3 regions of the Vreelandella sp. H-I2 genome follow, and region 1 is predicted to be linked to each of the others. Evidence: predicted binding sites of a transcription regulator. Region 1 holds the regulator's gene; each other region holds the start of a gene.
What was found. Region 1 encodes FliA, which starts transcription of late flagellar genes. Its sites were predicted from a motif close to CTAAAGTTNNNNNNNNNNCNGCCGATA; they were not measured.

Region 1 (2,268 bases):
CGATATTAGCGCCGCCCAGACCCAAAATTCCGCTTATTGTGGTGGGGCTACCCGGCAATGGTGCAGCCCAGGTGAACAAGGTCAAAGCGCGACTGGGGCAGTGGTCAACGCAAGGACGCAGCTGGGCGGGTACGCCTGATGACTGGGATATTCGTGTCGTCATGGCGGAAACTGCCGACCTGGCTCAATTACGTGAACAATATAGCCGCTGGGCGCTGTGGATCAATAGCGACGCCGACGCCTTTGCCGCTATGTACCGTACCTTGCGTCAGCTGCATGAACGGGGCGGTCCACGCCGTTTGCTGGCGCTTCACGAGCCAAACTTGCCTCGTCAGGGGTTGCTCGATAACTTGCGCGGAGCTGCTGAGTACTACTTAAATATGGAACTATTGGTGCTTGCACGATGAGCATACTCCGCCGAGGAGGCTTAGCATGCTAAGCTGGGTAGTAAGAGGAACATTGCTACGAATTGTGCTGCTGCTGGTAGGCTGCCTACTGATAGGGTTAACGGGAAGTGCCCAGGCGGCAGCCGGCAGTTGGAATGCCCAGATCCCTGGAATGATGGTGGCCATGAGTGATCGAGCAAGTGCTAGTCAGAACGCTTCTCCGCCTGCCGGCATTAACCTCCAATCAGGTCAGCTCGGACGTATTCAGTGGCAATTTCAATCTCCCCCTGGTGCGCTGTTAAACGCCTGGTTGTGCCATCCTGAGCAGTGCGTTGCGTTAACAGGTATGCGTGGCTCTACTACCGCACTAGCGGGACAAAGAGCCAATGCGCCGTTGCATTTTCGCTTCGCTTTACGCCCAGGCCAGCGGCCTGTTCGTGTGCAGGGGTTGCAAATGATTGTGAACTATCAGTGAAGGCTGTATAGCCGCGAGGCGAAGAGGATGTACACAGCACAAGGCAGGATTAAACAAAACGAGCTGTTGACGCAATACATGCCACTGGTGCGACGTCAGGCCTTGACGCTTCAGGTCCGTTTGCCAGCCAGCATTGAGCTCGATGACCTTATTCAGGCCGGCATGGTGGGGCTGTTGGAAGCACTCGGACGTTTCGATGCTACCCAAGGCGCAACCTTCGCTACGTTTGCCAGTCAGCGCATTCGGGGCGCAATGATGGATGAATTGCGCACCCGTGATTGGCTACCGCGCAGTGTGCGTCGCTCAGCGCGTGCGGTTGACGGTGCCGTTCGCCAACTGGAGCAACAGTTAGGGAGGGCACCGGAAGAACACGAAATCGCTCTCCATCTTGAGATGCCGTTGAATGAGTATCAGCAACTTCTCAATGATACCAATAGCGGCCAGTTGTTACCGTATGAAGATCTGGTTGCCGAGGGCGGTGAGCCAGTCAGTAGTGAGCTGAACAGCTCGCCGTTTGAGCAATTACTAGATGGTCAGCAGCGACAAACGTTGATTGAAGCTATCGAGGCTCTACCCGAACGTGAAAAGCTGCTAATGGCGCTGTATTACCAAGAAGAACTCAACCTCAAGGAAGTAGGGGCTGTATTGGGCGTAACGGAATCACGCGTTTCTCAACTGCACAGTCAGGCCGTAAGTCGTTTACGCGCACGTTTACACGACTCGGCATAACACCGCTTTTTACTCACTTGTGACCGGCAAGGAGCCGTGGATGAATCCTTCGACGTTAATAGGCATCTTTGCCAGCATATTACTGTTGGTCAGTGTGCTGTTTTTCACTGCAGAGTCCCCCGAAAGCTTTATCAATTGGCCGGGTCTGGCCATTGTAGTGACCGGTACCTTGGCGGCAACTTTTATCAGCTACCCACTGAAAGAAGTCGTGCGTGTTGTGCGGTTGGTGGGCTTGGTATTTCGGCGCGAAAATACTTATATGCGTGACGATATCCGCGAACTGGTGGATATGTCGCGGCTATGGTTTAAAGGCGACGTGCGGGCGGTAGAACGCGAGCTGGAGCATACGCGTAATCCGTTTTTACGAACCGGCATTCAACTGGTGATTGCCAATACCAAAGAGGACGAAATTTTTGACATGCTGCGCTGGCGCATTGCTCGTCTTAAAGCGCGTGAGCATGCCGAAGCACAAATATTTCGTACCATGGCTACCTACGCGCCAGCGTTTGGCATGATCGGCACCCTGGTGGGGCTGGTGAATATGCTGGAAGTCATGGATGCGGGCGACCTGCAGGTGATTGGCCCACGCATGGCAGTCGCCCTGCTAACCACCTTCTATGGCATTTTACTCGCCAACTTAGTGTTTAAGCCGATTGCAGTGAAGTTAGAGCGCCGCAC
Region 2 (2,268 bases), on a different contig from region 1:
AAGTGGTGCTGAGGCCTCCATCAACAGTTTTAGCTTTGTGGATGCCGATGGCGCGGCTGTGGCTGGGCCCTTTGGTGAAGATGCCGCTACCCAACAGATGGGTAAAGATGCTGTGTTGAAGGTAAATGGCATTGATATCACCAGTGCCAGTAACCAAATTGAAGATGCTGTTCAAGGCGTCACACTCAACATTGCAAGTTTAACGTTGGACGACGGCGAGACGGCTACTAGCACGGTAAGCGTCGAGCGAAATACCCTGGCGGTGCGCGAGGCGGTAGGTGCGTTTGTCAAAGCCTATAACAGCTTAGAAGGGACAATTAATAACCTTACAAAATACGATAGTAAAACCCAAACCGCCGGTAAGTTGCTAGGAGACAGTACGGTGCGCACCATTGAGTCTCGGTTGCGCAGTGTGATGATAGGGAGTGTGGCAGACGGTGAGCTTTCGACCCTTAATCAGTTGGGGATTACCTTGCAGCGTGACGGTACGCTGAAGCTTGATGAAGACAAGTTAAGTGATCTAGCGGCCAAGAACCCCGACGCGCTCAACGATTTTTTTGCTGGTAAAGATGAAGCAAGCGGTATGGCAGGGCAGCTAACCACGACGCTAAATAACTTGTTAAGTGACAACGGGACTATCAAAGGCGCTATTACGGGGGCGGAGAACCGCGTAAAAAGTTTAGATGAACGCTACGAGCGTATGGAAAAGACGATTGAGAGCACCATCGCCCGATATCGCAAGCAATTTGGTCAGTTGGATGGCATGATCGCACAAATGAACCAAACCAGTTCTTACCTCACCCAGCAATTTGATGCACTTGATGCACAACTAGGCCGCAAGAAATAACGTTAATCCCAAGATCGAATGAACAAACGGCCTCCTATAATTGTGAGGCCGTTTTTATATGTGAAGTAATGCAATGCCATGATCAAGCAATCACATTGCGAGCCGGAATGGGTGCACTATAGGAGGCAGCTTTAGCTCGCAACTCTTTACCTTCAGCTAGCCACTCCCAAGCTATTAGCAAGTATCCATACAAGCATGAGTCACCTGCTATTTCAGTTACCAACTTTTACATCTTTTTTTACCACTTCCCCTAAAGATCCCCCTCGCGCTGCCGTTAATTAATATAACGGCACAAACAGTGGCCGAAAGCAGGCCTCAGGGCCAGTGTCCAAAGCAAGGAGTCTCACACCATGTCAGTGATCAATACCAACATCACAGCGATGATCGGCCAAAACAACCTTGGCAAATCACAGAACGCACTGTCTACCGCGATGGAGCGTTTGTCCTCTGGTCTGCGCATCAACAGCGCTAAAGATGACGCCGCTGGTCAAGCCATCGCCAACCGCATGACCTCACAGATCACTGGTCTGTCACAGGCTCAGCGTAACGCCAACGACGGTATCTCCGTTGCGCAAACCGCTGAAGGTGCTCTTAACCAGGTAAATGACAACCTGCAGCGTATTCGTGAACTTTCTGTTCAGGCATCTAACGACACCAACTCAGCGAATGACCGCAAGTCTATCCAGGACGAAATTGATCAGCGTCTGACCGAGATCAACCGTATCTCTGAGCAGACTGACTTTAACGGCGTTAAAGTACTGGCTCAAGACCGTAGCTTGTCTATCCAGGTAGGTGCCAACGACGGTGAATCAATCGACGTTACCTTGGAAAAAATCACGGCAGGTACTCTGAACCTTGCTAGCTTTAATGTTAACGGCCCGCAGGGTGACTTGACTGGTCTTACAGGCGGTGGAGCTACAGCAACTGCAGCTTTTGAGAAAGCATACGGTACTGCAACTAGCATCAATGATTCTACAGTAACGGATTTCAGCGCGGATCTGGCAACTCAGCTTGGCATTGCAGGTGGTTCAATTGCTACTGGTGGAACTGCCCAGGTTGATGAAGCTGGTAACTGGTATGTAGATGTGACTATCACTGCTGCTAGTGACGCTGAGGTCAACTCTTTGAACCTTCAGGGGCTTGAGTTCGCTGGTACTGGCGCCGCGAATGAAAAGACGTTCCGTGTTGCACTGGATCCAGCAGATGCTGATATCACTACTACCCCTAATACAGCAGAATTTGATGTTGATGGCTCCACGTTGGGCGCTAAAGATTTGCTCAGCGGAGCTACTGCTAATCCGATGGAGCAGTTGGATTCTGCGTTGAAGCAGGTGGACGAATTGCGCTCTGGTTTGGGTGCGATCCAAAACCGCTTTGAGTCTGCGATCACCAACCTGCAGACCAACGAAACCAACCTCTCT
Region 3 (2,268 bases), on a different contig from region 1:
TCTTCTTGGAGATAAAGGCGATGGTGTTTTCATCCAGGCCAGGTGGCAGGGTGTCGCTCTCAATATCGGTTACGAAGCCGTCTTTGTATTCGCGACGAACCAACTGTTCCATTTCTTCGCTTGCCATGGTGATACCCTCCGGGCAGTTGGGTGGCGAAATCATCGCCTTTAATAAGAAATTAGGCCTGTGGTACTTGCGCCGCGGTTAGGCCGACGCCGCCGACAGGCTGATCGTTTGAATAGGCAGTTGCACCGGCAATTTTATCGGTGCTGTATCGGCTAAATGCGCTAACGTCACGCTTTCAAGCAAGGTGCGCATCGCCAATGAAACCCGTTGCCAGTTATCTGCCACACCGCAGGTAGCGACAAGCTCGCAATCCCCTTCTGCTTGGCTGCATTCGGTCATGGCAACGGGGCCTTCAATCGCCGCAATAATGTCGGCAGCGGTAATTTGTGATGCTGGCCGTGCCAAGCGATAACCGCCTTGAGCACCGCGTTGGGAAACTAACAACCCGGCACGCGCCAGCATTTTAAGCGTCTTACTTACCGTGGGGTGTGGCAGTTGCACAGCCTCAGCCAAATCGGCCGCTGCGTGTGATGCGTGAGCGTGACGGGCAATTTGCGCCATCACCACAGCGGCATAATCTGTCAGCCGAGAAAGCTTGAGCATATCGACTCCCCTTTTATGTACTGAGTATGCAGGCCAACAATGGCTGCCCGCATCAATTGAGTACCATTTTAGTCCTGTATAAATTTGATGTGAAGCCCTTGAGCGAAATGGTTGGCAATTTGAGCAAAATAACAGCACGATCGACGCTAATCGCATCAAAAACAACAATCATTATCATTTAAAAATACAATGACGCAGTCCGTTATTATCCGCGGCTTTACTTTAATGAGCGATTTCTGGTAATTTCGACTGAGTATTGAGTGCCATCACCCTGGATGGCGGCTTGCTATTCGAGGATTTAAGATGGATTCAGCAGTCAACAATATGGTCAATGCGTCATTGGCGATGCAGCAAGTACAAGTTGCACAACAGGCGCAACTGACCGTTTTTAAAGACGCTTTAGACGGTCAAGCAGCGCACATTTCTGCACTCATGGAAAGCGTTGCTCAGATGCCTCAACTGGCCACGAGCGGCAGTGTGGGTACGCAAATTAATACGACTGCGTAATCAACGTGGCGAAAGATAAGCAAGCAAATAGCCCCCTGACTAATGCCAGGGGGCTATTTTTTTACTACCTGTCTTAACCGTTAGGCTTTTTTAACAAACTCGGATTTAAGTTTCATCGGCCCGATACCGTCAATCTTACAGTCGATATCGTGATCACCCTCTACCAAGCGGATACTCTTCACTTTGGTGCCCACTTTAACCACCAGTGAACTGCCTTTAACCTTCAGATCCTTGATGACCGTTATGCTATCGCCGTCATTCAGCATATTGCCATTAGCATCGCGCACGCCTGAAGCGTCATCAGCGCCCTCTTCTGCTGCCACTTTTGACCACTCATGGCCGCATTCTGGGCACACGTATTGAAGGCCGTCATCGTAACTAAACTCAGAAGCGCAGGCAGGACAGTTAGGGATATCACTCATGGAACAGCTCCATCACTTGGCTAACACAAAAGACGCTAACAATGTCTTGGAAAGCGATGGAGCCTACACGGGTTAAGCAAAATGTCCAGCTAGGACGATATTAGTCACGCTGATACGTGCCTACCAAACGGTTCATGCCTAGCAGGTTCGGCTCTAGTTCTTTAAGCAACTCAGCCAAAGTGAGCCCTTCAGGCAGCGATGTTTGATGATCCAGCGCCAACACCCAGAAATAGTAAAAATGCTTACCATGCCCTTCAGGAGGCATCGGACCAAAATAGCCGACATCGCCTTTATCATTAACGCCAGGGGTACCCTCCGCAGTTTTTTCGGTTAATTCGGTGATATCCCCAGGTAAGTTATATAGCACCCAGTGTACAAAGCCATAGACGCCTTCTTTTACCAAGGGAGCATCTGGGTCGTGGCAGATCACCGCAAAACCTTGCGTCCCTTCTGGGGCATCTTTCCAGGCCAGCGCTGGCGAAACATTTTCCCCTTCTCCAGTATGCTTGGAAGGAATCGCCTGGTGGTTAGCAAACGCCGGACTGGTAACGTTCAGTGCTGAAAGTGCAAATGCCATGCTTCGCTCCTTGATCTATCGAATGAGTCGTTGCTGAACTGGAATGCTATGAGTCTATCAGCGGGTCACCTGCTCAGCGTGCTTTTGCCACC

Region 2: ACUVOF_RS11165 (FliC/FljB family flagellin) is a predicted target of FliA. The motif match lies at 1,098-1,124, and genes of this name have one in related genera.
Region 3: ACUVOF_RS18185 (putative motility protein) is a predicted target of FliA. The motif match lies at 849-875, and genes of this name have one in related genera.

What each region holds. Positions count from the first base shown of each region.
Region 1 is NZ_JBRAMC010000006.1:51,043-53,310, forward strand. Features, by position in the region: gene ACUVOF_RS15355 (hypothetical protein) at 1-407, shown strand, start outside; gene ACUVOF_RS15360 (flagellar protein FlhE) at 433-861, shown strand; gene ACUVOF_RS15365 (RNA polymerase sigma factor FliA) at 889-1,590, shown strand; gene ACUVOF_RS15370 (motility protein A) at 1,631-2,268, shown strand, end outside.
Region 2 is NZ_JBRAMC010000004.1:80,899-83,166, reverse strand. Features, by position in the region: gene fliD (flagellar filament capping protein FliD) at 1-847, shown strand, start outside; gene ACUVOF_RS11165 (FliC/FljB family flagellin) at 1,198-2,268, shown strand, end outside.
Region 3 is NZ_JBRAMC010000007.1:278,394-280,661, forward strand. Features, by position in the region: gene sufB (Fe-S cluster assembly protein SufB) at 1-127, opposite strand, end outside; gene ACUVOF_RS18180 (SUF system Fe-S cluster assembly regulator) at 206-670, opposite strand; gene ACUVOF_RS18185 (putative motility protein) at 974-1,177, shown strand; gene ACUVOF_RS18190 (zinc ribbon domain-containing protein YjdM) at 1,258-1,599, opposite strand; gene ACUVOF_RS18195 (YbhB/YbcL family Raf kinase inhibitor-like protein) at 1,700-2,176, opposite strand; gene ACUVOF_RS18200 (hypothetical protein) at 2,234-2,268, opposite strand, start outside.